Linked DNA regions of Collimonas fungivorans Ter331. The protein of the gene in region 2 binds, or shares a complex with, the protein of the main gene of each other region. Links are inferred from orthologs where the notes say so. Each region holds a gene or a part of one and is shown on either strand. Other genes may lie near its edges.

Region 1 (10,365 bases), 3.5 Mb from region 2 along the record:
TGTCTTGCAATTCGGAAACCGAATTCACACGACGCAGGCCCAGGCCGCGTACTGTCGCGCGATGAGTTTCGCGCGTGCCGATCAAACCCTTGATCAATTGTACTTTTACAGTCTTTGTCATTTTGATCACCTTAGCCCAGAATTTCTTCAACGGACTTGCCGCGCTTGGCAGCAATTTCCGATGGCGTGTTCATCTTTGACAAGCCGTTCAAAGTAGCACGAACCATGTTGTACGGATTGGTGGAACCTGTGGACTTGGCCACAACGTTCGTCACGCCCAGTACTTCAAAGATCGCGCGCATTGGACCGCCGGCGATGACGCCAGTACCGTCTTTTGCTGGCAACATCAGCACCGATGAGGCGCCATGCTTGCCGGAGATTGCGTGTTGCAATGTACCGTTCTTCAGCGTTACCTTGATCATCTTGCGACGGGCTTCTTCCATAGCCTTCTGCACTGCAACTGGCACTTCTTTCGATTTGCCCTTGCCCATGCCGATACGGCCATCGCCATCACCAACAACAGCCAATGCTGCGAAACCCATGATACGACCACCCTTGACCACTTTGGTCACACGGTTGACCGCGATCATTTTTTCGCGCATGCCATCATCCGGCTTATCGCTTTGCATTTTCGATTGCATTTTTGCCATGACGATTCTTCCTTAGAACTTCAGACCGGCTTCACGGGCGGCATCTGCCAGCACCTTGACGCGGCCGTGGTAACGGAAACCGGAGCGATCAAACGCAACTTCGGTAACTCCTGCTTTCAGTGCCTTCTCAGCAACGCGCTTGCCAACCAGCGATGCAGCTGCTGTATTGCCGCCTGCACCGGACTTGCCGGCCAGTTCTGCACGTACTTCAGCTTCCAGTGTGGAGGCCGAAGCCAGCACTTTAGCGTCAGGGCCGATGATGCTGGCGTAAATGTGCAAATTGGTACGATGCACTGCCAGGCGGTTCACCTTTAACTCTGCGATCTTGGCACGCGTTTGGCGTGAGCGGCGCAGACGTGATTGTTTCTTATCCATCGTCAACCCCTATTACTTCTTCTTGGTTTCTTTAAGGATTACCACTTCGTCCGAGTAACGAACGCCCTTGCCCTTATACGGCTCAGGTTCGCGGTAAGCACGAACTTCTGCAGCAACCTGACCAACACGTTGCTTGTCGATACCCTTGATCAGGATCTCGGTTTGCGTCGGGGTTGCCACTGTCACGCCTTGCGGCATTTGGTGAACCACCGGATGCGAGAAACCGAGCGACAGATTCAACTTGTCACCTTGTGCTTGCGCACGAAAACCCACGCCAACCAGGTTCAGCTTCTTTTCGAAACCCTTGGTTACGCCATTGACCATGTTGTTGACCAGAGCACGCAAGGTGCCTGACATCGCATTGGCTTCGCGGCTGTCGTCAGCGGCAGCGAAATTCAGCGTGCCGTTGTTGTTTTCGATTTTTACCAGGCCATTCAAAGCCTGGGAAAGCGAGCCCAATGGGCCCTTAACTGTGATCTGCGCTGCTGTAATGGTCGCTTCCGCGCCAGTTGGCAGTGCAATCGGCATTTTACCTACACGAGACATGTTGCACTCCTTAGGCGACGTAGCAAATAACTTCGCCACCGACACCGGTTGCGCGCGCTTTGCGGTCCGTCATGACACCCGCAGGTGTCGAAATAATTGCCACACCTAAGCCGTTCATCACGTTAGGGATGTCATCTTTGCCCTTGTAGATCCGCAGCCCTGGACGGGATACGCGATCAAGACGTTCGATAACAGGACGGCCGGCGTAATACTTCAAACCGATTTTGAGTTCCGCTTTGCCGCCTTCTTCAGCGACAGCGAAATCTTCAATGTAACCCTCGTCCTTGAGGACGTTGGCAATCGCAATCTTGACCTTCGACGATGGCATTGCCACGGTTGTCTTGTGAACTACTTGCGCATTGCGGATACGGGTCAGCATATCGGCGATAGGATCGCTCATACTCATTGCATATTCTCCTATTACCAGCTTGCTTTAGTCATACCCGGAATTTCGCCACGCATGGCGATTTCACGGAGCTTAATACGGCCCAGACCGAACTTGCGGAAAGTGCCACGTGGACGACCAGTCAGGGAGCAACGATTACGTTGACGGGTCGGAGCCGAGTTACGTGGCAGCGCTTGCAATTTCAAGCGAGCTTCGTAGCGCTCTTCTTCCGACTTCGATTGGTCATCAATGATTGCCTTTAACTCGGCACGCTTGCCGGCGTATTTCTTTACCAGGTCAGCGCGCTTTTGTTCACGGTTAATCAGTGCCAGTTTTGCCATGGCAACCTCAGTTTCTGAACGGAAATTTAAATGCGGCGAGAAGCGATTTTGCTTCGTCGTCGGTCTTTGCAGTCGTCGTGATACTGATATTCATACCACGCAACACATCAATCTTGTCGTACTCAATTTCGGGGAAAATGATCTGCTCTTTCACACCGATATTGTAGTTACCACGACCGTCAAATGCGCGACCGGAAACGCCACGGAAATCACGAACGCGCGGCAGCGCGACAGTGATCAGGCGATCCAGGAACTCGTACATCTGAGCGCCACGCAGTGTAACCATGCAACCGATTGGATAGCCTTCACGGATCTTGAAACCCGCGATAGCCTTCCGTGCCTTGGTCACGACTGGCTTCTGACCTGCAATCTTGGTCAAATCGCCAACAGCGTGTTCAATGATCTTCTTATCCGCGATCGCTTCCGACAGACCCATGTTCAGGGTGATCTTCAGGATGCGCGGCACTTCCATTACGGACTTGTAAGCGTATTTCGCTGTCAGGTCGGTAACGACTTTATCTTTATAGAATTCTTGGAGACGGGCCATGATCTCTTAAACCTTAACAACTTCGCCGCTGGACTTGAAAACGCGGACTTTCTTGCCGTCCACATCTTTAAAACCAACGCGATCTGCCTTGCCAGTTGCAGCGTTGAACAACGCAACATTTGACACGTGAATTGGCATCAACTTGTCAATGATGCCACCAGTTACACCAGTCATCGGGTTTGGCTTGGTTGCTTTTTTAGCAACGTTGACGCCTTCTACGACAACATGGTTAGCATCAACGCGTTGCTTTACAACACCGCGCTTGCCCTTGTCTTTACCAGTCAGGACGATTACTTCGTCGCTTTTCCGAATCTTATCCATCTCGACTCCTTACAGCACTTCAGGCGCGAGCGACACAATCTTCATGAAGCGCTCAGTGCGCAGTTCACGAGTGACTGGTCCAAAAATACGCGTACCAATTGGCTCAAGCTTCGCGTTCAGCAGCACTGCTGCATTGCCATCGAACTTGACCAGCGAACCATCTTGACGGCGAACGCCTTTAGCGGTCCGCACGACAACGGCGTTATAGATCTCGCCTTTTTTGACGCGACCACGTGGCGCTGCCACTTTGACGGTAACCTTGATCACATCACCAATGCTGGCATAGCGACGCTTGGAACCACCCAGAACTTTGATGCACATAACTTCGCGTGCACCAGTGTTGTCGGCTACTTCGAGCCGGCTTTCCGTTTGAATCATAATATTTTCTTTCCCAACTTAACTCGCTGCCGCACGATGCGGATTTACGGTCAGTCTTGGTCCTGTCAGGGCAACTCTGCTGAGCGCACTGCTTAGGTGGACGACTTCCAAAACTTCTTGCTAGATGCTGCAGGGCGCTGTTTGCTACCCTTTTCGCTCTTGTCGGAAGCCAACAGGAGCGAAGCCAAGCATTATTACATCAAAATGCTTGGCTCGCAACAATTACTTACAGGACTTGTGCCACTTGTACCACACGTGTCACGCTCCAAGCTTTAGTCTTGGAGATTGGACGTCCTTCTTGGATCTCGACTACGTCGCCTTCCTTGGCCTGGTTGGTTTCGTCATGTGCATGGTACTTGTTGGTACGCACAATGATTTTGCCATACAGAGGATGCTTGACGTGGCGTTCGATCAGGACGGTAACAGTCTTGTCCATTTTATCGGACACAACTTTACCAACCAGCGTGCGCTTGAGCGCTTGTTTCACTTGATCGTTCATTACAGGGCGCCCTTCGAATTGATGACGGTCTTGACCCGTGCTATATCGCGACGAACTTTCTTCAATTGCGACGTATTGCTCAATTGCTGAGTTGCGATTTGCATGCGAAGGCTAAACTGCGCCTTCAGCAATTCGTTCAGCTCTTTCGTCAAGGCCGCTTGATCTTTGTCGCGGAGTTCAGATGCTTTCATGTTTAACTCCAATTATTGGCCAATTTGACGCACGACGAACGTGGTCAACAATGGCAATTTAGCTGCAGCCAAACGGAATGCCTCACGCGCCAGAGTTTCATCGACGCCATCCATCTCGTACAGCATTTTACCTGGCTGAATTTCAGCCACGTAGTACTCGGGATTACCTTTACCGTTACCCATACGGACTTCGGCAGGCTTTTGCGAAATTGGCTTATCCGGGAAAATGCGAATCCAGATACGACCACCCCGTTTGATATGACGGGTCATTGCGCGACGAGCTGCTTCAATCTGGCGCGCGGTGATACGACCGCGGCCAATCGCCTTCAAGCCAAATTCGCCGAACGACACGGCAGTGCCGCGCGAATGCGAAATGCCTTTGTTGCGGCCCTTTTGCTCTTTACGATATTTTCTGCGTGCTGGTTGCAGCATGATTATTCTCCTGCTTTCTCAGCCGGCGCAGCAACAGCAACACCTTCAGCAGCGCCATCCGGCTTCTTGGCACGGGCTGGACGCGCAGCTGGCGCTCCTGGACCTGCCGTTGTAGTTTTAGCACGTGGACGACCAGCTGGTTTGCCATCATCACGACGTGGACCACGGCGTTTCTTGTCATCGTCGTTAGGTACGTCGATTACCGGCGCATCGCCGTTAGCCAGACGATCGCCCTTGTAAACCCAGACTTTGATGCCGATAATGCCGTATGTGGTTTCAGCTTCGCCGAAACCGTAGTCGATGTCAGCGCGCAGTGTGTGAAGCGGTACGCGACCTTCGCGGTACCATTCGGTACGTGCGATTTCGATACCGTTCAAACGACCGGACGACATGATCTTGATCCCTTGCGCGCCCAGACGCATTGCGTTCTGCATCGCACGTTTCATCGCGCGGCGGAACATGATGCGTTTTTCGAGCTGTTGCGCGATCGAATCAGCGATCAGTTGTGCGTCGATTTCAGGTTTACGAATTTCTTCGATATTAACGTGAACCGGCACACCCATCAGCTTGGTCAGCGCGGACTTCAGTACTTCGATGTCCTCGCCTTTTTTACCGATAACAACACCAGGGCGCGAGCTGTAAATCGTGATGCGTGCGTTCTTTGCAGGACGCTCGATAACAACGCGGCCGACCGATGCGTTCTTCAGTTTTTTCTTGAGGAAAGCACGTACTTTCAGATCTTCGCCAAGCATTTGGGCAAAATTGCTATTGCCTGCATACCAGCGGGATCCCCAGTTACGTGTAACCGCAAGGCGAAAACCGGTTGGATGAATCTTCTGTCCCATCGTGACTCCTTAGTTTCCGACAGTCACGTAAATGTGACAGGATTGCTTCGAGATACGATCGCCACGGCCTTTAGCACGCGCTGTGAAGCGCTTGAGGACCGAACCTTTTTCCACATATATCGTCGTGACTTTCAGCTCGTCGATATCAGCACCGTCATTGTGTTCGGCATTCGCAATTGCGGATTCCAGAACACGCTTGATGATAGCTGCACCTTTTTTCGGGCTGAAGGCCAGGATGTTAAGTGCTTGATCAATTTTTTTGCCGCGAATCAGGTCGGCGACCAGACGGCCCTTTTGGGCCGACAGGCGCACGCCGCGGAGGGTAGCTTTAGTTTCCATCATCGGACCTTATTTCTTAGCCTTCTTATCAGCAGCATGACCCTTGAACGTACGGGTCAGCGCGAATTCGCCGAGCTTGTGACCAACCATGTTCTCGGACACATATACCGGGACGTGTTGTTTGCCGTTATGCACAGCAATCGTCAGACCGATAAAATCCGGCATGATGGTCGAGCGACGGGACCAAGTCTTGATTGGCTTTTTGTCTTTGACCGCTTGCGCAGTTTCAACTTTTTTCACCAGGTGGGCGTCGCAGAACGGCCCTTTTTTCAATGAACGTGTCATGTGTTACCCCTTATTTCTTGCCACGGCGCGAGACGATCATGGAAGTAGTACGCTTGTTGCTGCGTGTCTTCTTACCCTTAGTCTGTTGACCCCATGGCGAAACTGGATGACGACCAGCTGCGGTCTTGCCTTCACCACCACCGTGAGGATGGTCGACCGGGTTCATGACCACACCGCGAACGGTAGGACGAACACCACGCCAACGCATCGCACCCGCTTTACCGATCTTGCGCAGGCTGTGTTCGGCATTGCCGACTTCACCTACGGTAGCGCGGCATTCGATGTGCACGCGGCGAACTTCACCGGAACGCAAACGAATCTGAGCGTAAGTACCTTCACGAGCCATCAGCACAACGCCGGCGCCGGCGGTACGGGCCATCTGGGCACCCTTACCTGGCAGCATTTCGACGCAATGCAGAATCGTGCCAACCGGAATGTTGCGGATTGGCAGGCAGTTGCCGGATTTGATCGGCGCTTCCGAGCCGCTCATTACCTGGTCGCCTACAGCCATGCCCTTAGTGGCGATGATGTAGTGACGTTCGCCGTCGGCGTAGCACAACAGGGCGATATTCGCAGTGCGGTTTGGATCGTATTCGATACGTTCCACTTTCGCAGGAATGCCATCCTTGGTGCGCTTGAAGTCGATCAAGCGGTAATGTTGCTTATGACCACCGCCGATGTGGCGAGTAGTGATATGACCGTTGTTGTTACGACCAGCTGTTTTCGACTTCTTCTCGATCAGGGCAGCAAATGGACGGCCTTTGTACAGGTCGGGATTAACGACCTTGACCATGCCACGGCGGCCCGGCGAGGTTGGTTTAACTTTAACGAGTGCCATTATTTAGCCTCCTCGGTGAAGTTGATCTCTTGACCCGGCTTCAAGCATACGAATGCGCGACGGGTATGGTTGCGGCGGCCCATGGACTTGCCGCTACGCTTTTGCTTACCCAGACGATTGGCAACTTGTACCGACTCAACTTGAACTTTGAAGAGCAGTTCGACAGCAGCCTTGACTTCCAGCTTGGTAGCGTCTGGTGCGATACGGAAAACGACTTGCTCGTTTTTCTCCGCAACCATCGTTGCCTTTTCGGAAATCACCGGCGCCAGCAACACTTTCATCAAGCGTTCTTCGCTATGTTTAATTGCGTTCATGCCAGCATCTCCTCAATCTTCGCCAAAGCCAGCTTGGTGATCAGGATCTTCTTGTAGAACACAAGCGATACTGGATCAGCGTGACGCGGCTCGCATACCAGGAAACCTGGCAGGTTGCGCGACGCCAACAACAGGTTTTCTTCCAGGTTGTCGGTAATCACCAACACGGAATCCAGACCCATGGTCTTCAGCTTTTGTGACAGCAATTTGGTCTTTGGCGCTTCGACCGAGAAATTCTCGACGACCGACAGACGACCTTCGCGTGCCAACTGCGACAGAATCGAGCAGAGACCTGCGCGATACATCTTCTTGTTTACTTTGTGCGTGAAGTTTTCATCAGGCGAGTTCGGGAAAATCCGACCACCGCCGCGCCACAGTGGCGAAGACGACATACCGGCACGAGCGCGGCCAGTACCCTTTTGGCGCCATGGCTTTTTAGTCGTGTGATGAACTTCTTCACGGTCTTTTTGCTTACGGTTACCGCTGCGAGCGTTAGCCTGGTAAGCAACTACGACCTGGTGAATCAGGGCTTCGTTGTAGTCGCGGCCGAAAATGGTATCCGGAGCAGCAACGTTCGAAGCAGCTTGACCTTGGTCATTCAGGAGCTTGAGTTCCATGAATTAGGCTCCCTTCTTAGCTTTGATTTTGATCGCAGGGCTGACCACGACTTGGCCGTTCTTCGCACCTGGAACCGCGCCCTTGACCAGCAGCAGTTGGCGCTCAGCGTCAACACGTGCGATTTCGAGGTTTTGCGTGGTTACAGTAACGTCACCCATGTGACCGGTCATGCGCTTACCAGGGAAAACGCGACCTGGATCCTGCGCCATACCGATGGAACCTGGAACATTATGCGAACGGGAGTTACCGTGGCTGGCACGACCGGATGCAAAGTTGTGACGCTTGATGGTACCAGCGTAACCCTTACCGATCGAGACACCTTGAACGTCAACCTTTTGACCGACTTCGAACAGGCTGGCAGCGATAACTTCGCCGGCCTTCAGCTCGGAAGCCTTGGTTGAATCAATGCGGAATTCTCTGAGGATGGTACCAGCCTCGACGCCAGCTTTGGCGTAGTGACCAGCGGCGGCTTTAGTCACGCGTGAAGCGCGACGCGAACCGAATGCAACTTGAACAGCGGTATAACCGTCTGTTTCAGGCGTTTTGATTTGGGTCACGCGGTTGTTCGACACGTCCAACACGGTTACTGGGATTGAATCCCCATCTTCCGTGAAGATGCGCATCATACCAACCTTGCGACCAACAAGGCCTAAGCTCATTGTTTTTCTCCATTCCCGCCTACGATTGGGCGGGGCTGATGTTTGTACAACTAAAATGAGTGCAATTGCTAGACGAAAACCGCCGCAATTGCACCGAAGCCGATCAGTATAACCGGGTAAATTTTTATTTGCAAGACCATCTTTGTCGTGGTATGTCAAACATTCGCCGGCTACACCTTATTTACAACACAACCGAATAATCCGGGTCCCGGAGGCGGGCACTGCGTGCCCACCCTGGGGAATGACGAATTATTGCAGCTTGATTTCTACGTCTACGCCAGCTGGCAGGTCCAGCTTCATCAACGCATCGACAGTCTTGTCGGTTGGGTCAACGATGTCCATCAGGCGTTGGTGCGTACGGATTTCGAACTGATCGCGCGATGTCTTGTTGACGTGCGGCGAACGCAATACGTCAAAACGCTGGATACGTGTCGGCAGAGGCACCGGGCCCTTGACAACCGCGCCGGTACGCTTGGCTGTATCAACGATTTCCTGTGCGGACTGGTCGATCAGCTTGTAATCGAACGCCTTCAGGCGGATGCGGATTTTTTGGTTAGCAGCGGACATGATTTTCCTTTAAAGAACGAACCGTGGATGACTATCACCCACGGCATATTGTTACATTGACAGCAAACCGCCGAAGCGGCCTGCCTATTGCACTACCTATTACGCGTCAGGCAGGATCTTGGCAACAACACCTGCACCAACAGTACGGCCACCTTCGCGGATCGCGAAACGCAGACCTTCTTCCATCGCGATCGGGTTGATCAGCATCACTGTGATCGACACGTTATCGCCTGGCATGACCATTTCTTTGTCCTTTGGCAACTCGATCGAACCAGTCACGTCCGTAGTACGGAAGTAGAACTGTGGACGATAGTTGTTGAAGAACGGTGTATGGCGGCCGCCTTCGTCTTTCGACAGAACATAGATCTCGCCAGTGAAATGCTTGTGCGGCTTGATCGAGTTCGGCTTGGCCAACACTTGGCCCCGCTCTACGTCTTCACGCTTGGTACCGCGCAGCAACACACCAACGTTGTCGCCGGCTTGGCCTTGGTCCAGCAGCTTGCGGAACATTTCAACGCCAGTACAGGTTGTATCTTGCGTGTCACGGATACCGATGATTTGCAGGGCCTCGCCAACCTTGACGATACCGCGCTCGATACGGCCGGTCACCACAGTACCGCGGCCGGAGATCGAGAACACGTCTTCCACTGGCAGCAGGAAGGCGCCGTCAACAGCACGTTCCGGTGTCGGGATGTAAGTATCCAGCGCTTCAGCCAGAGCCATGATCGCTTGCTCGCCCAATGGGCCAGTGTCGCCTTCCAGGGCCAGCTTGGCCGAACCCTTGATGATTGGCAGGTCGTCGCCTGGGAAATCATACTTGGTCAACAGCTCGCGCACTTCCATTTCAACCAGCTCGAGCAACTCTTCGTCGTCGACCATGTCCGCTTTGTTCAGGAACACGATGATGTATGGCACGCCAACTTGACGCGACAACAGGATGTGTTCACGGGTCTGTGGCATTGGGCCGTCAGCTGCCGAACACACCAGGATCGCACCGTCCATCTGGGCCGCGCCGGTGATCATGTTTTTCACATAGTCAGCATGGCCTGGGCAGTCAACGTGGGCGTAGTGGCGGTTTGCAGTTTCGTATTCAACGTGTGCAGTGTTGATCGTGATGCCGCGCGCTTTTTCTTCTGGCGCTGCGTCAATCTGATCGTACGCTTTGGCTTCGCCGCCAAATTTCTTCGACAATACTGTCGCGATCGCTGCTGTCAGCGTGGTCTTGCCGTGGTCGA
Region 2 (16,426 bases):
ATGCCCCCATGTTGTCGTGCAGCTCGCGCGCAATCGCCCGCTTCTCTTCTTCCCGTATGGTTTCCATATGGTTGGCCAATTCGCGCAGCAAGGCGGTGCGCTGGGCGATAGTACGCTCCAGCTCCAGTTCGCGCTGCCTGAGCGAATCCTCGGCGCGCTTGCGCTCGCTGATGTCGGTGGCGATGCCGACCACGCCCATGACCCGCCTGTGCTGGTCGAACCATGGCGCCTTGGTGGTCTGGAACGTCGCTATGTCGCCTGGCAGTTGTACCGTCTGTTCCAGCGTTTCCGAGACCCCGCCGCTCATGATGCGGGCATCATCCCTGTCGATGCGCACCGCATCTTCTTCGCACGCGAACAGTTCGCCGCTGCTGCGGTGCTTGGCCTCTTGCCACGTCAGTCCAAGCTGGCGCAAATAAGCCGGGTTGGCGAAAATCAGGCGTCCCTGGTGGTCTTTCACGAAAATCGGATCGTTGGTATTGTCGCTCACGGCAATCAGCAAGGCGGTGGCTTCGGCCAGCTCCGCCGCGCTTTGCAGGCGGGCGCCGTATTCGCGGTCGACCTTGCCGGCGGTGCGCCAGAAAATGAACAGCACCAGCACGCCGTCGATCAAGGTCAGCAACGGCGGCACCGAGGTACGGTCGTAGAAACCGTGGCGCGCGCCCCAATCCGCCAGCCAGTGCAGCGCGACCAGCAGCACCAGCATCTGCGGCAGGGAGCGGCGCAGCATCTGCCCCCCCGGCGCATGGCGCGTGATGATCGCCATCAGGCGCCGGTGCGGGCGCGACATCAGCAGTGCTATACCGAACAACAGGAAAGCGATGGCCGACAGCCCCGGAATGCTCGTTGCGTAGACCATCTGGGTCATTGCCGCAACGTTGTACAGGTAACCCAGCAGCGGGATCGCGCTCAAAAATATAAGGGAGATCGCCAGGTATTCGGCCAGGTGGCTTTCCTTTTTGCTGCGGCGGTCAAGCAGGAGCAAAGCCAGTCCGCACAAAATGAACCCGATAGCCACCATGGGATGCAGGCCGCTCGGGTTGTGCAAACCAGGCTGCGGCGCCAGCGCCGCAAGGAAGATCTCAAGCCAGGCGGCGTTATGGAAGGCTTCTTGCCAAAGCGCGGCGCCGGCAAACAGCAGCAGCAACACAGCCAGCACTTGCGCGATGAACCGGATCGCCTGTTGCGGCCTGGCCGTCAGGCACCGCAGCAGCAGGCTGCCGGCAGCCAGTAAAAACCCGGCTGCGGTGTTGGCCCGCATCAGTGGCAGCTGCGAAGTCGGAAACGGCAGCGTTACCTGGCAGACGCAGGCAATCAGCACCACGGCGGACACGATCATCAGCGCCGTGCTCACGACGATGGCGGCGATGGTGGTGCGCGACACATAGGTGCGGGTAGTGGCGAGACTTTCCAGCGCGCGTGTCTTCAGCAACTCCCGGTAGTGCGGATTGCCTAGCCCAGCCTCGGGGCTGTCTGTCGTCAAGTCGCCTCCAGCAAGTAGTCGGTCAATGCGTGCGGTCAATGCGTGTCGGTCAATACCTCCAGCACTGGTCATGTCATGAAAGCACAAAACCCGCTGGCTGCCAGCGGGTAAGTATGACTGAAAGCGCTGCAAACAGCCAGCGGACGGCAACCGCCCGGTCAGTGATCAGGCAATCCCGTCCCCAATGCTGCCAGCAGATCGCGCAGCTGGGTGAATTCGGAACTTTTATCGAAGAAGAAACGCACGCCGTATTTCGCGCCGGCATTGCGAAAAGCGTTGCTGACGTTATTGCTGAAAATGATTTTCAGGGAATTGAGCGGTTTGTGCGCTTCCGCCAGGGTGCGCAACAGGCTCATGCCATTGCCTTCCTTGAGTTCGATATCCAGGATCAGCACATCAAACGGCTCGGCATCGATTTTTTTCAATGCATCGCCTTCCCCCTCGGCAAACCCGGCAAATACCACACCGGGAATTTCGCTCAAGGTATCAATCATCAAATTCCTGACAGCCGCTGAATCTTCCACCAGAAAAATCCGCAACGGCGTGGCGCCGGATTTGGCAATATCGGAGGTTGTTGTATGGTCCATTTTTTTGGCGACTAGCTTGCAACACCCCTCGCTTCAATTCATGCATTGCGCCAGGCCGGAGGGCAACTGGCATTCCTTGCATACGGCACGATCGCATCCTCTAATCGATCAGGTTGTTCTTGATCGCATAATAAATAATGTCCGCGTTGCTGGCCATGCTCATTTTCTGCAGTACGCGGGTACGATAAGTACTAATGGTCTTTACGCTGAGACAAAGCTCCTCGGCAATCTTGGTTACCCCTTCGCCCTGGCTCAATTTATAAAAAATCTCGTATTCGCGCGCTGACAGTGTTTCATGCAGCGGCGTGTTTTCATTGCTGGCGGGGTCCGCCGTCAACAGTTCGGCCACTGCATAGCTGATGTACTTGTGGCCTTGCAGTACGGTCTCGATTGCTTTCACCAATTCTATCGCCAGCGCCTCTTTCTGCACATAACCGTCAGCGCCGCTGCGCAGCACCTGCACCGCGTAACGGCTCTCCGGATGCATGCTCAAGATCAGCACCGGCAGTAGCGGCTTCTCGCGCTTGATCTGTTTCAACACTTCCACTCCGCTCTTGTCCGGCATTGCGATGTCGAGCAGCACGATGTCATAATCCTGCGAACGGATCAGCCGGATCGCTTCCTGCGCATTGGCGGCTTCCCCGGTGATTTCCATCTCCGGGATGTCGGCAATAAAATACTGGACGCCGGCACGGACTACCGCATGGTCGTCAACCACCAAAATTTTTATCATCTATTCAACCGTCGCAATCAGATAAGTTATCCGGCCAGCGTGTGACGCAATCCGACTGCCGTCAATGTAAATGCTATAAATTCAGTGTATATCCGTTTCCTGCATCTGTTCAATACCTTACCTTGCACTTCACCCGGAATTCCTGTCCGCCGGACGCTTCCCATTCTGGCTCACGCCGGCGGACAGGCACAACCTATTTCAGCAAGATATTGTTTTTCACCGATTTCACGCCCTTGACCCCGGCCGCCACTGCGGCAGCCCTGGCGGCGTCATCCCGCTGCGCCACGAAGCCGCTCAGCTGCACCACGCCCTTGAACGTCTCGACATTGATTTCAGCCGATTTCAAGCTTGGCTCGTTGAAGATTTCAGCCTTGACCTTGGTCGTGATGACAGCGTCATCCACATAACCGCCGGTGCCTTCCTGCGTCGAGGTCGCAGCGCAGCCGACCAGGGACACCATGCAGAGTGCGAAGAAAAATGCCGAAAAGCGTTTATAAAAAGTGGTCACGGATAGTTCTCCTTAAAATGGTGGGGCCAATCTAGCTCGCTTGTTATTTACCAGCGTCTGCCTTGGCTGCGGCAACACAATCATCCTTGGCGGCGCCTGCCAGCGCATCGCACTTGGCCATGGCTACCTTGTAGCGCGCATCTGCCCGTTCTTCCCGGGCGTCGGCCTTGGCCTTGGACACATCTTTCTGGGTGTTGGCGTTGGCTACGGCATTGGTCTGGTCTGCCTTGGCCTGCTTGACGCAGACATCCTTGGCGTTACCTGCCAGCGCATCGCATTTTTCCTTGGCTACCGCATAGTCGGCGTCGGCTTCGGATTTACGCGCGCCTGCCACGGCCTTTGGCGTGTTTTTATACTCGGCCTTTGCGTCTTGCTTGGTATGCTCACGGGTGGCCTTGGCTTGCTTGAGGCAAACATCCTTGCCGTTGCCGCTGAGCTCGTCGCATTTTGCCTTGTCGGCCTTGTAGGTAGCGTCGGCCGCATCTTCCGCCGCCTTGTAGCTGGCTTTGGCGCTGTCGGCCGCCAAGGCCAGCGAGGTGCCGCTGAAGCCGGCAACGCCGATCAGCATGGTCGCGAGGATTTTGTTGATAGTCATGTCAATGTCCTTTCTTCGACTGATGAATGTCATTGCCCAATCATGGTGAAAAAAGCCTTCAGAACTGGTCCTTCTGGCGCTTTTCGAACTCGCGGATCTGTTTTTCAACTTCATCCTTCTCGATCCCGTAGGCTTCCTGGATGCGCCCTGCCAGCTGGTCGCGCTTGCCGGCGATCCTGTCCAGGTCGTCGTCGGTCAGCTTGCCCCACTGCTCCTTGACGTTGCCCTTGAATTGTTTCCAGTTGCCTTGAATAGTGTCCCAGTTCATTGTGTACTCCTTGATGGTTGTCAATGTGCGTTATCGATTTATGCCAGGGTGGTCCGCAGAGCGATGCGCCCGGTCGGCGTTGCTACCCTTGCATCGGTGAATCCATACTAACCAGCCCTCCCATGCGGCGCTATAGGACAGGGACCGATGTCCTTGTAGGACAAAAGGAAGCGCCGCTCGCACGAAATCGACCGCCAATGTGTAAAATTGTCAGCCTGCTACTGCCCGATGCGGTTTTCCACCAGCGAACCGCCATGCCAGCGGCAACCTTAAAAGGAAGGAATCATGAGAGTCAGTCGTTATCTAAGTTTCTGGGCAGTGCTGTTGCTGACTTTGCTGCTTGCCGCCGGCGCCGCGGCCGGCAAGATGGGATGGTGGTGGGCGCTGCTCCCTGCCCTGCTGACCGGACTCGGCATCTGGGACATGAACCAGCGCAGCCACGCGATCCTGCGCAACTATCCGCTGATGGGACATTTCCGCTTCCTGTTTGAAATGATCCGCCCCGAGATGCGCCAGTATTTCTTCGAGAGCGACAACGACGGCGCGCCGTTTACCCGCAAGGAACGCAGCCTGGTCTACCAGCGCGCCAAGGGCGAAGTCGACAGCCGGCCGTTCGGCACCGAGCTGGACGTCAAGCTGCGCGGCTATGAATGGGTCGGCCACTCGCTGGCGCCGACCATCATCGCCAGCCACGATTTCCGCGTCACGGTCGGCGCCGAACGGGCGCAGCCGTATTCAATGTCGGTCTTCAATGTTTCGGCGATGAGCTTCGGCGCACTGTCGGCCAATGCGATCCGCGCGCTCAACCGCGGCGCCAAGAAAGGCGGCTTCGCACACGATACCGGCGAAGGCTCGATCTCGCCCTACCATCGAGAATTCGGCGGCGACCTGCTATGGCAGATCGCCTCCGGCTATTTCGGCTGCCGCAACGGCGACGGCAGCTTCAACGAAGAAAAATTCGTGGCGCAAGCCACTACGCCGCAAGTCAAGATGATCACGGTCAAGCTATCGCAGGGCGCCAAACCTGGCCACGGCGGCGTGCTGCCGGCGGCCAAGATCACGCCGGAGATATCGGCCACGCGCGGCGTGCCGATGGGCGTCGACTGCATCTCGCCGGCCACTCACTCTTCGTTTACCAATCCTATCGGCTTGCTGGAATTCATCCAGAAACTGCGCACGCTGTCGGGCGACAAGCCGGTCGGATTCAAGCTGTGCGTCGGCCATCCCTGGGAATTTTTCGGCATCGTCAAAGCCATGCTGCAGACCGGCATCCTGCCGGACTTCATCGTGGTCGACGGTTCCGAAGGCGGCACCGGCGCGGCGCCGCTGGAGTTTGTCGACCATGTCGGCATGCCTTTGCAGGAGGGTTTGCTGCTGGTGCATAACACCCTGCTCGGCGCCGGGCTGCGCGACCGCATCAAGATCGGCGCCAGCGGCAAGGTGATCACCGCCTTCGACCTGGCGCGCACGCTGGCGATCGGCGCCGACTGGTGCAACTCGGCGCGCGGTTTCATGTTTTCGCTCGGTTGCATCCAGTCGCAGAGTTGCCATACCGACCGCTGCCCTACCGGCGTCGCCACCCAGGATGTCGGCCGCCAGAAAGCGCTGGTGGTGCCGGACAAGGCCGAGCGCGTGTACCGGTTCCACGAAAGCACGTTGCATGCGCTGCAGGAACTGGTGCAAGCCGCCGGCCTGCCGCATGCTTCTGCGCTACGCGCGCATCACATCGTGCGCCGCACCTCGGACCATGAGGTGAAGCTGATGTCTGACTTGCTGCATTATCTGCAGCCGGGGGATTTGCTGAACCAGAAATACCGCTACCCGGTATTCGAAAAATACTGGCCGATCTCGCGCGCAGAAAGTTTTCATCCTGCAGCGCCGATCCAGGCCAGCGTCGGATAAAAAAAAGCCAGGGTTGTTCGTAACCCTGGCTTTTTTGTTTTCTGGCGCTGGTTCAGGCCTCGGCATCCGGCTGGTTCTGCGGCGCCGCCTTGATAAAGGCATCCAGTTCCTGGCAGTTCTGGTAGATGCCCATCACGGTCGGCATCGCCGACAGATCGCATTTCAGGCGCTGCGCATTGAAAATCTGCGGCACCAGGCAGCAGTCGGCCAGCGTCGGCGTGTCGCCGAAGCAGAATTTGCCGGGCCGGCCATCGCGGGCCAGCGTTACTTCGAGCGCCGCCAGGCCGCTTTCGCACCAATGCCGGTACCAGGCATTCTTGGCGTTTTCATCGATTTTCAGTTCGTGCACCAGGTAACGCAATACACGCAAGTTGTTCAGCGGGTGGATATCGCAGGCAATCGACAAGGCTATGCTGCGTACGAATGCCCGGTCCAGCGCAGCCGCCGGCAGCAATGCCGGCGCCGGATGGATTTCTTCCAGGTACTCCAGGATTGCCAGCGACTGCGTCAGCACCGCCTGGCCGTCGACCGCATCGTCGTCGACCATGGTCGGCACCAGGCCGTCGCTGTTCAAGGTCCGGTACATCTGGCTCAGCTGTTCGCCGCCATGTTTCAGCAGATGCACGGGAACGGTATCGTAGGACATGCCTTTCAGGTTCAAGGCGATCCGTACCCGGTAAGAGGCGGAGCTGCGGAAATAACTATACAGTTTCATCGGTATCTGCTCAGACCAGGCGTACGCGCAGATCGCCGACGCCGGCTACCGAGCCTTCCAGCAGGTCGCCCTTGCCGACAGCCGCAACGCCGGCCGGGGTGCCGGTAAAAATCAGGTCGCCGGCCTGCAGTTCAAAGTAGGCGGACAGTTGCTCTATGGTCTCGGCGATGTTCCAGATCATCTGCTTGATATCGCCTTTCTGGCGCAACGTGCCGTTTACATCCAGGTGGATATCGCCTTGCTCGATGACGCCAGTGGCGCCGACCGGATGGATCGGTGAAATCGGCGCCGAATAATCAAAGCCCTTGCCGGTGCACCATGGACGCCCCAGTTTCTTGGCCTCGCCCTGCAAATCGCGGCGCGTCATGTCGAGCCCGACGGCGTAGCCCCAGATGTGCTTGACCGCTTCCGCTGCCGGGATATTCTTGCCGCCGGTGGATAAAGCCACCACCAGTTCGATTTCGTGATGCAGGTCCTGCGTCATCGGTGGATAAGGCATCTCGCCTATGCTGCCGTGGGCGACCGGCAGCACCGCATCGGCAGGCTTCATGAAGAAGAACGGCGCTTCACGGCCGCTGCTGCCCATTTCCTTGGCGTGTTCGGCATAATTGCGGCCGACGCAATAAATCCGGTGCACCGGAAACAATTGATCGCTGCCGGCTATGGGGACGGCTGCTGCCGGCTTGGGAGGAAAAACGAATTGCATGGAAGCTCCTTTTTCAATACCGCCGTCATGCCGGCAGCAAACAATGTCTGAACTCAGGGTCTGTTGATATTTAACTCTTGCCGAGAAACTGCCCCAGGCGACGCACTGCTTCTTGCAGGTTCTCCATCGAGGTGGCATACGACAGGCGAATGTAATGCTGCGCGGTGTACGGGCCGAAGTCGAGGCCGGAAACCATGCTGACGCCGGCCTGGTTCAAGGCTTCCTTGACGAACTTGTCGGCGTCGTCGCCTTCCTTAAGCAGCCCGCTGCAATCCGCATATACATAAAACGCGCCGTCCGGCAGCACCGGCACCTTGAAACCCAGTTCGACCAGCGCCGGCACCAGGTAATCGCGGCGGCGCTTGAATTCGCTCCTGCGCTCTTCGTACAGGGCCAGCGAAGCAGGCTCGAAGCAAGCCAGCGCTGCGTGCTGGGCAATCGCCGAGGGGCAGATGAACAAGTTCTGCGCGAGTTTTTCGATAGGCGCCACCAGCGATTCCGGCAGCACCATCCAGCCGAGACGCCAGCCGGTCATGTTGAAGTATTTGGAGAAGCTGTTGATGACGATGATGTCGTCGCCCAGCGACAGCGCCGAAAACGGCTCGCCTTCGTAGCTCAGGCCCTGGTAGATTTCATCGACGATGGAATAGCCGCCCTTGCCGCGCACGGTAGCGATGATCTTGGCCAGCTCGCTGTGCAGGATCGAAGTGCCTGTGGGGTTCGACGGCGACGCCAGCAGCACGCCGCGCGTATGTTCGCCCCAGTGCTCCTGCACCATCCGGTCGGACAGCTGGAAGCGCTGCTCCGGGCCGCTGGCGATCATTTTCGCCTGGCCGTCGAAAGCCGCGACGAAGTGGCGGTTGCAAGGATAGGACGGATCCGGCATCAGCACTTCGCTGCCCTTCTCCACCAGTGCGGCGCAAGCCAGCAGCAAGGCGGCCGAAGCGCCGGCGGTGACGACGATGCGGCCGGGTGCGATATCGAGGCCGAATACCCGGCGGTAATGGGCCGAAATCGCTTCCCGCAACGCCGGCAAGCCGGTGGCAGAGGTGTATTGCATCTTGCCGTCGGCCATGGCCTTGGCGGCGGCTTCGATCACCAGCGGTGCCGCGGTGAAATCAGGTTCGCCGATACCCATGTGGATAATGTGGCGGCCTTGCCGTTCCAGCGCCGCAGCCATTTTTGCCAGCTCCATCACATGGAAGGGTGCGATGTTGTCAAGGCGGGAAGCCAGTTGCGAGAATGTCATGGATGCTCTTCCGAATGGCGTGGCGCCACTCGCTGGCGCCTCGCCTGAAACACGGAACCGGAAGCGATGCGCTGACGCGGCATCCGCGGCTCCGCCTACATTGATTGCTGGATCAGGCTTTCTTGCCGGCGCCGATTTCCGTGGCGCGCGTCTTGGCGGCAAACTTGTCCAGCACGCCGTTCACATATTTGTGGCCATCGATGCCGCCGAACGATTTGGTCAGTTCGACCGCTTCGTTGATCACCACGCGATAAGGAATTTCAACGTGGTTCTGCAGCTCGAAAGCGCCGATCAGCAAAGCCGCATGCTCGACCGGCGACAGTTCGCTGATCTTGCGGTCGATCAGCGGCTCCAGGCCGGCGCGCAATGGGACCGCGTCCTTGATCGCACCGTACAGCAGCGAGTTGAAATGCTCGGCGTCGGCCTTGTCGAAACCGTGCGCCTGGCGGATGTTTTCGCTGATCGCTGTCACGTCTTCATTGTTCAACAGCCATTGGTACAGGCCCTGCAACGCGAATTCGCGCGCGCGGTGACGTGGCGTGCGGCTCTTGCTCGGATTGGCGTGCAAAGTTTTATTAGTCATAATTTTTCCAGCTATCGTTCACATACAAAAATACACGGCCGGCGCCGGCGGCGCCCAGCCTGGCACAACATCTTATTCTTCGCTGGTGGCTTCCGCCAGCTCTTCCAAGGCGATCGCCAGGTTGGCCATTTCGACCGCCACCCGCGCGGCGTCGGTGCCCTTCTCTTCCATCCGCGCTTCTGCCTGCTCGTCGTTCTCGGTGGTCAGCACGGCGTTCGCAATCGGGATGCCGGCATCGAGGCCGACGCGTGTGATGCCGGCGCCGGATTCATTCGAGACCAGCTCGAAATGGTAAGTCTCGCCGCGGATCACGGCGCCGATCGCGATCAGCGCGTCGAACTGCATGGTTTCCGCCATCTTCTGCAGCGCCAGCGGGATTTCCAGCGCGCCGGGCACGGTGACGTGCAGGATGTCTTCATCCGCCACGCCCAGGTGCTTCAGCTCCGCCAGGCAGGCCGAGATCAACCCGTGGCAGACATCTTCGTTGAAGCGGGCTTGCACAATACCGATGCGCAAATCTGCACCATCCAGATTGGTTTCGTAAATTCCGACAGTCATGGCTTTCCTCTTATGCGCACCTGGCGCTTATCTACTGATGATTTACAAAAAAACGTTACGGGAACACGTTGCAACAACCACTGCTACGGCCCTGCTCTTCAGGCATTCGGCTTGTTCTGGTAGCCGGTGACTTCCAGGTCGTAACCTGTCATCGACGGCATCTTGCGCGGACTGGCCAGCAATTTCATCTTGCCGACGCCGAGGTCCTTCAGGATCTGTGCGCCGATGCCGTAAGTCCGCAGGTCGACCCGCGGCGGCGGCGGCTTGACGCCGCTGCAGGCGGCTTCCAGCGCGGCGAACTTGGCGAAAATCTGGTCGGCCGATTCTTCGCAATTGAGCAATACCACCACGCCGCACGGCGAAGCGGAGATGGCGGCCAGCGCCGACGCCATGTTCCAGGAATGGTTGGTGGCTTCGGTTTCCAGCAAATCCAGGATCGATACCGGCTGGTGCACGCGCACCAGGGTTTCCACATCCGGCGCCGGCGTGCCGTGCAGCAGGGCCAGGTGGGCGCCGCCGCTTGGCGTGTCGCGATAGGCGATGGTCTTGAACGTGCCTTGGGCAGTATGGGTAGTGCGTTCGGCCAGGCGCTCGACGATGCTTTCATGCTGGCCGCGGTAATGGATCAGGTCGGCGATGGTGCCGACCTTGAGGCCGTGTTCCTTGGAGAATTCCAGCAGGTCCGGCAGGCGCGCCATGGTGCCGTCTTCCTTGAGGATTTCGCAGATCACCGCGGCCGGCGTCAGGCCCGCCATTTCGGTCAGGTCGCAACCGGCTTCGGTATGGCCGGCGCGCATCAGCACACCGCCCTTGCGTGCCTTGATCGGGAAGATATGGCCAGGCTGCACGATATCGCCAGCCTTGGCGCCAGGCGCCACCGCTACCTGGATGGTGCGGGCGCGGTCAGCCGCGGAGATGCCGGTGGTGACGCCTTCGGCGGCTTCGATCGATACCGTGAAATTGGTGCCGTAGGCGGTGCCGTTGCGGCTGGTCATCATGCCCAGGTTGAGCTGGTCGCAACGTTCTTCGGTCAAGGTCAGGCAGACCAGGCCGCGCGCATATTTCACCATGAAATTGATGGCTTCCGGCGTCACAAAATCGGCGGCGAGCACCAGGTCGCCCTCGTTTTCGCGGTCTTCCTCATCCACCAGAATCACCATGCGCCCGGCACGGAGTTCAGCAATGATTTCCTCTGTTGTTGCAATTGACATGTTTCGCCTTGGAGATAACCGGCACGGAGGCCGCCTTGTGGGCAGCCTGGTCCGGCTTTGCTATAAATCTTGCTATGAAGGTTGCGGTTTACGCGCCCATGGCTGCGGCTGAGCAGGCCAGGTAAAGCAAACATAAACCAGAGGTCGCTATTTTAAAGGATTTAGCAGACTGAAAATGTTTTACGGACACCAGTTTGCCGCTGTTTTATGCCAAGAGCCGGCCAAAACCCGCGATCGTCGGCATCCAGACTGGTTTAGGCCGCCAATGGTTGCATGTTTGCCAATGCATCTGTCAGCAACCGAGGATCGCCCAGGGCCAGCCTTTTGGAGTCCGACAGCGCCTGCCGGAACGATTTGGCGCCTGGCACGCCGGCCATCAGGCCCAGCATGTGGCGGGTGATGCTGTTGAGGCGCAAGCCCTTGCCGTCGTGCCCGTGCAGCGCCAGCTGCTGGCGGATATAAGGCAGCATGGCTTCGATCACCTCGGCGCGCGTCTTCGGTGCGGCATCGGCGGCGCCGTAATAGCGGGAATCGAAATCGGCCATCAGGTAAGGATTGTGATAAGCCTCGCGGCCCAGCATCACGCCGTCGACATACTGCAGGTGGAAATCGATTTCTTCGGTAGTCTTGATGGCGCCGTTGATGATGATTTCCAGCTCCGGAAAATCGCGCGCCAGCTGGTAGGCATATTCGTACTTGAGCGGCGGGATTTCACGGTTTTCCTTGGGACTGAGCCCCTTCAGGATGGCATTCCGGGCATGCACGATGAAGGTCTGGCAACCGGCTTGCGCCACGGTGCCGACAAAATCGCGGACAAATTCATAGGATTCGGTCTTGTCGATGCCGATCCGGTGCTTGACGGTAACATCGATGCTCACCGCATCGCGCATCGCCTTGACGCAATCGGCCACCAGCTCGGCCTCCGCCATCAGACAGGCGCCGAACGCACCCTTCTGCACCCGTTCGGACGGGCAGCCGCAATTCAGGTTAATCTCGTCGTAACCCCATTCCTGGCCCAGCTTGGCGCTCTTGGCCAGGTCGGCCGACTCGCTACCGCCCAGCTGCAGGGCGACCGGATGCTCCACGTCGCTGAAATCGAGGTGGCGCGGCACATCCCCGTGCAGCAAGGCGCCGGTGGTCACCATTTCAGTGTAGAGCCAGGTATGCCGGGTGATCTGGCGGTGGAACACGCGGCAGTGGCGGTCGGTCCAGTCCATCATCGGCGCGACAGATACTAAGCGCTTGTTTATTAAAGGATTTTTAGTACTCATTTACTTCTATTTGCACACTTTGTGTACACGATATGCATACGGGGTTAATAATTGGTACATATTCTGTACATCGTTTGACACACACAAATTGCACACATGGCTACATTAACTCTACTAAAAAGCGGCTCATGGAGGGTACAAGCTAAAAAGAGATGCTCAATTGTGGGCGTCGGCAGTAGAGATGCAGGCAACCCACATTATAGCAAGCGGATATCCGATGCCTAAATATGCAGCACCATCGGCGGAGAATCCTGAGAACTCCAAGATGGCACTACAAAAAAATTAATAATCTTCAGGCATTTACGTTAAATCAGATAAGCATTATCGACATTTGACGTCCTTAGCTGCCTCTTCCGTTTACCCGCGCCCATAAATTTATCATTACAACGAACTGCAAATAGTAAAATGTCATCATCGATAATATAAGGGGAGCTCTATGGAGACAATTCAATTCTCGGTTCAGGGATCAGCGGAAGTGCCCTACGAAGTAACTTTTATTCGTGATGAAGACGGCCTATTTGCAGCATGTACATGCTCTGCGGGCACCATGGGAGCGTCATGCAAGCATCGTATCTCAATATTGGAAGGCCATAGAACTGACATCGTAAGTGCGAATATCGAGCAAGTTGCGACCGTCGCCAGTTGGTTACCAAATTCCCGTATCGCCGCATGCATTGATGAAATCACAGTTGCTGAACACGAATTTGACCGCGCAAAAAAGCAGGTTTCTGCTGCGAAAAAGAGATTAGGTGCAGCAATGTCGGGGAAGCAGTAATTCTGTAAAACGCATTAGCTGGAGATATGTCAAAAATGGTGGCCGATTTTAGTTACTGCGTTTTCCACAGCAATTGGCAATTGATATCTAGGTCGTACATGATTCTTCACACCCGGCTGGCAAGAAACAATTCGTAGCAGCGTTTGATGTCGTCAGTGCCATAGCGCACCTGGCAATATTTGGACAGGCTCTTTTTTCCACTGTCATCTACCGCTAAGGCTTGTTGGTTTCGTTTAATGGCACATCTGTGCAATGATCGCCATCCTTAGCCCACTTAGTAAGTAGTGACTGTCCGCTTGTATTTTTTGACAGGCAAAATGCAACGCGAAAAAGGTACTTTGTTCCGATATCAGCGCGATAAGGGACTGCATATTTCAAGGGAGATGCTTCTTTTAGCACCTTTCCCGTAGGCCAATTATCGCCATACTTGATGCATTGCTCAACACTGGACGGCATCGGTGCAAGTCCGCGGTCATCGTAAATGTGCCATACCTTTTCACCGCGATTTACTCTTACTTCAAACGATTTATATTGCGAAACTTTGTCGTCGCCGGCTATCGTCGCAAAAAAACATGGAACACCGTCCTTCAAAATTACTTGTGCTGGTGCATCATAGCCGCTAGACATTGCGCTCGATTGGCCTGACGTAGCAGTGCCAACGACAAGCAAAATACAAGCAATTTGCAGTTGCAGAAAATTGCGAAAAGACATTTTTCAGTCCTCAATATGAGTTGTTTTCGGCAACAACGAGGTATCCGATGGATTGCGTATAAATTCGGCAAGGACACTTTGAAGGAATGGCAAAATTTGAACACGTTGCCAGTGCGGTGCGTATCCCTCTCCTGATAGATATATAGCATCAAAATAGTGCGAGACCAAATCCCCTTGCTGTTCCATATTGAAATCAGACATAGTTTTGCCGAAGTCCGCAGTGGGATCATATTTATAGGCGCGAGCCACTGTTTGACCAGGGTTGTATTTATACCCGCCTTTGAGTTGAATTTTAATCCCACCCCATTTAACGCTGTAACCCAGTTGATATTGCCAGACATGTGTCATTTCATGAATGAACCATATCCGATCAGAATCGTCGTTGATTGAAAAATCAGCTTGATAATAGTCACTTGGAAAATACATTTCTCCATTAGGCGTCATTGCATTGGAGCCAGCGCCCACCATGTAAGCCCCGTTGTGGACCTTGATCTTAGAGTAATCCACCGAGGTACCGAATACCTTCTTGGCCAAATCGATCTCGCCTGGTGTCAATGGCCTGACTTTTTCTTCCACTTTGTGTTCTATCACTGATGAGCCAAGGGCGCTCGCGTTTGTTTTGACGCCACTCAATTCGACGTCGATACCACCTTCGCCGCCGCCTTCAGAATTTTCAGCCTGTCGGGCGCAACAAAATGCCACATTGGGCAGCAAGTTAGCCTGAGTGATCGTGCGCGGTTCGGTCGTTGTGATCCGCTCGGTTCTACCATCGGCATCAGTTGTTCCGCTAACCGTACTGCCGTCATCAAGCGTCAATGTGTAAGCCGCGCCAGCCAGGGCCGTTCCTGAACCGAGCAGGAACTTAATCTGCTCGTCATAGCGTTTCGTTTGAGCCACTAGTTGATCGTCGGCCATGGGCATGCTGGCGGCAGAGGTAGCGGTTGGAGGAGGCACTACACCTTGAGACTCTGCTTGGTCGTCGTAGGTCATTGTTTGGTGGAGATTTGATATGAGCTTCGGAGGGACGGGACAGCCGCAAATCACGATGTCGTTTTCCAGGGCTACTTCTCCCATAAAGTTCATTCGGCGTGGCCCGCCAGCCTTGGCAATGGTCCCAACGCCTTTACAGGCTAAGCAGGTTGCCTGTCCCCCGATTAGTGCGACCTTGTGACCAACATCGCCAACTGAAAAAGTTGAATTCGCGTTCGGCAGAATTACGCCGCTAGTAGTCGTCTTGTCGCCCACAACGACAATTTTCCGCATTGTCATAGATAGCCCTTAAAATTGCTTCGGAGCCATCTTTGCAGAAGATTAACTATATTGCAAGTAAATTTGCTGGCGGTCGCCGAAGCAATAGGGAAACAATCAGGAAACGAGGGTATTCTGATTCGCGCAAATTCGGCGAAAGACCGTAGCTTATCGGCAAGTCGGCCTTCGCCAAAGACCCTGCCCTAAACCTGCGACATCAACGCCATCGAGGCAGATTCCACAAACTTGCACCACAAACAAAAATGCCGAGCACAGCCCCTGAGCCGTGCTGGGTCTGGTTCAAGCTAGACGAGATGCGCGACGCCGCATCTCGCCCGGCTCCTGCCTTTACTGCCGTGCAGGTGTATTTTCAGCGAAGTATTCGTGGTTGTCGGCGTTGTCGACGGCATTGGTCGGATTGCTGACAGCCAGGTTGTGCGCGCCGGTCTGGCCGTACACATGGTCGCTGGTGCCGGCCACCACGGTGAAGTGGCTGGTTTCATGGACCAGTGTGCCTGCCTTGGAATCGGTGCCGTTGGCCGGTGCATTCCAGTAGGCGCCGCACAGGTAAACCGTGTACGGCTGGTCTGGATAGACATAAGCGTAAGTATCGGACTCGGTGCAGCTGCAGTCGAATTTATACGCCTGGTTGCCGAGTACGCTGCTGATGTTGGTGTAGTGGCTGGTGACCGTTGTATAACGGCCGCTGGTGACCGCGCCGAACCACCAGGTGTAGCGGCTGCCGGTGTTGTTTGCATTCAGGTAGCTCTTGGCGTTGGTAGCTATCGAAGTAGCGTCGGCGCGGGCTGTGGTCAACGCGGTTTTCTGGCTGTTGCTGCAGCTGGCGAAGGTAGTGGATGCCGCTGCAGCGCCATTGATTGCGCCCAGCAGGTCGGAAGAAGCCAGCTTGGACGATGGCGCAGGACCGCCGTCGACCGACAGCGGGATCGCATTGGTTTCCAGCGTGACGGCCGGAGCAGAAGCAGCAGCGCCGCTGGCCTTGGCGGCGACGGCGTTACCGGCTTCGCGCACCAGGGTGTCGGCGCTGCGCTTGTACTTGATCACGTATTGGCCGGCGCGATACATCTCGTAGTAGGCGCTGAGGTCTACTTCAACCACACGGCTTTCGTTCGGCTTGAGCGTGATGTAATCCTTGTCGGTAGCCGGTTTGCGTTTCACCAGGCGTCCCACATAACGCACCGGCTGACCGCCCAGGGCGACGCTGAACAGGTCGCCGCTGACGCCGTTCAATGGCGTTTCCCAGTTCAGCACATGCAAGGGCGCGGCGCTGGTGTTGGTGATGGTGTAGAGCACCTTGCCGGA

The links.
Region 1: the proteins of nusB (region 2) and rpsJ are in contact, whole or in part, in a solved structure (PDB 3D3B), measured with the Escherichia coli proteins. The link is inferred for Collimonas fungivorans Ter331 from one-to-one orthologs.

Annotation. Positions count from the first base shown.
Region 1 is NC_015856.1:506,067-516,431, reverse strand. The notes cover bases 7,472-10,365. They hold rpsJ (30S ribosomal protein S10), read right to left. Parts: upstream 9,131-10,365; coding sequence 8,813-9,130; downstream 7,472-8,812. Other genes in these bases: tuf (elongation factor Tu), read right to left, coding at 9,230-10,365; rplC (50S ribosomal protein L3), read right to left, coding at 7,907-8,563; rplD (50S ribosomal protein L4), read right to left, coding at 7,472-7,903. Also shown: rpmD (50S ribosomal protein L30), read right to left, coding at 1-121; rpsE (30S ribosomal protein S5), read right to left, coding at 132-650; rplR (50S ribosomal protein L18), read right to left, coding at 663-1,025; rplF (50S ribosomal protein L6), read right to left, coding at 1,038-1,571; rpsH (30S ribosomal protein S8), read right to left, coding at 1,582-1,977; rpsN (30S ribosomal protein S14), read right to left, coding at 1,992-2,297; rplE (50S ribosomal protein L5), read right to left, coding at 2,305-2,844; rplX (50S ribosomal protein L24), read right to left, coding at 2,851-3,165; rplN (50S ribosomal protein L14), read right to left, coding at 3,175-3,543; rpsQ (30S ribosomal protein S17), read right to left, coding at 3,770-4,042; rpmC (50S ribosomal protein L29), read right to left, coding at 4,042-4,233; rplP (50S ribosomal protein L16), read right to left, coding at 4,246-4,665; rpsC (30S ribosomal protein S3), read right to left, coding at 4,668-5,510; rplV (50S ribosomal protein L22), read right to left, coding at 5,520-5,852; rpsS (30S ribosomal protein S19), read right to left, coding at 5,859-6,134; rplB (50S ribosomal protein L2), read right to left, coding at 6,145-6,972; and 3 more genes. UniProt on the Escherichia coli protein: Involved in the binding of tRNA to the ribosomes. Part of the processive rRNA transcription and antitermination complex (rrnTAC). The complex forms an RNA-chaperone ring around the RNA exit tunnel of RNA polymerase (RNAP).
Region 2 is NC_015856.1:3,998,435-4,014,860, forward strand. The notes cover bases 7,595-10,304. They hold nusB (transcription antitermination factor NusB), read right to left. Parts: upstream 9,330-10,304; coding sequence 8,859-9,329; downstream 7,595-8,858. Other genes in these bases: CFU_RS17850 (pyridoxal phosphate-dependent aminotransferase), read right to left, coding at 7,595-8,746; ribH (6,7-dimethyl-8-ribityllumazine synthase), read right to left, coding at 9,402-9,887; ribBA (bifunctional 3,4-dihydroxy-2-butanone-4-phosphate synthase/GTP cyclohydrolase II), read right to left, coding at 9,986-10,304. Also shown: CFU_RS17805 (PAS domain-containing sensor histidine kinase), read right to left, coding at 1-1,483; CFU_RS17810 (response regulator), read right to left, coding at 1,642-1,977; CFU_RS17815 (response regulator), read right to left, coding at 2,171-2,803; CFU_RS17820 (BON domain-containing protein), read right to left, coding at 2,997-3,263; CFU_RS17825 (hypothetical protein), read right to left, coding at 3,355-3,906; CFU_RS17830 (CsbD family protein), read right to left, coding at 3,965-4,174; CFU_RS17835 (FMN-binding glutamate synthase family protein), read left to right, coding at 4,460-6,076; maiA (maleylacetoacetate isomerase), read right to left, coding at 6,129-6,791; CFU_RS17845 (fumarylacetoacetate hydrolase family protein), read right to left, coding at 6,802-7,497; more of CFU_RS17850, read right to left, coding at 7,568-7,594; more of ribBA, read right to left, coding at 10,305-11,098; tRNA dihydrouridine(20/20a) synthase DusA, read right to left, coding at 11,353-12,318; CFU_RS24600 (hypothetical protein), read left to right, coding at 12,806-13,144; CFU_RS24605 (hypothetical protein), read right to left, coding at 13,358-13,855; CFU_RS23430 (PAAR domain-containing protein), read right to left, coding at 13,859-15,124; CFU_RS17880 (M35 family metallo-endopeptidase), read right to left, coding at 15,452-16,426. UniProt on the Escherichia coli protein: Part of the processive rRNA transcription and antitermination complex (rrnTAC). The complex forms an RNA-chaperone ring around the RNA exit tunnel of RNA polymerase (RNAP).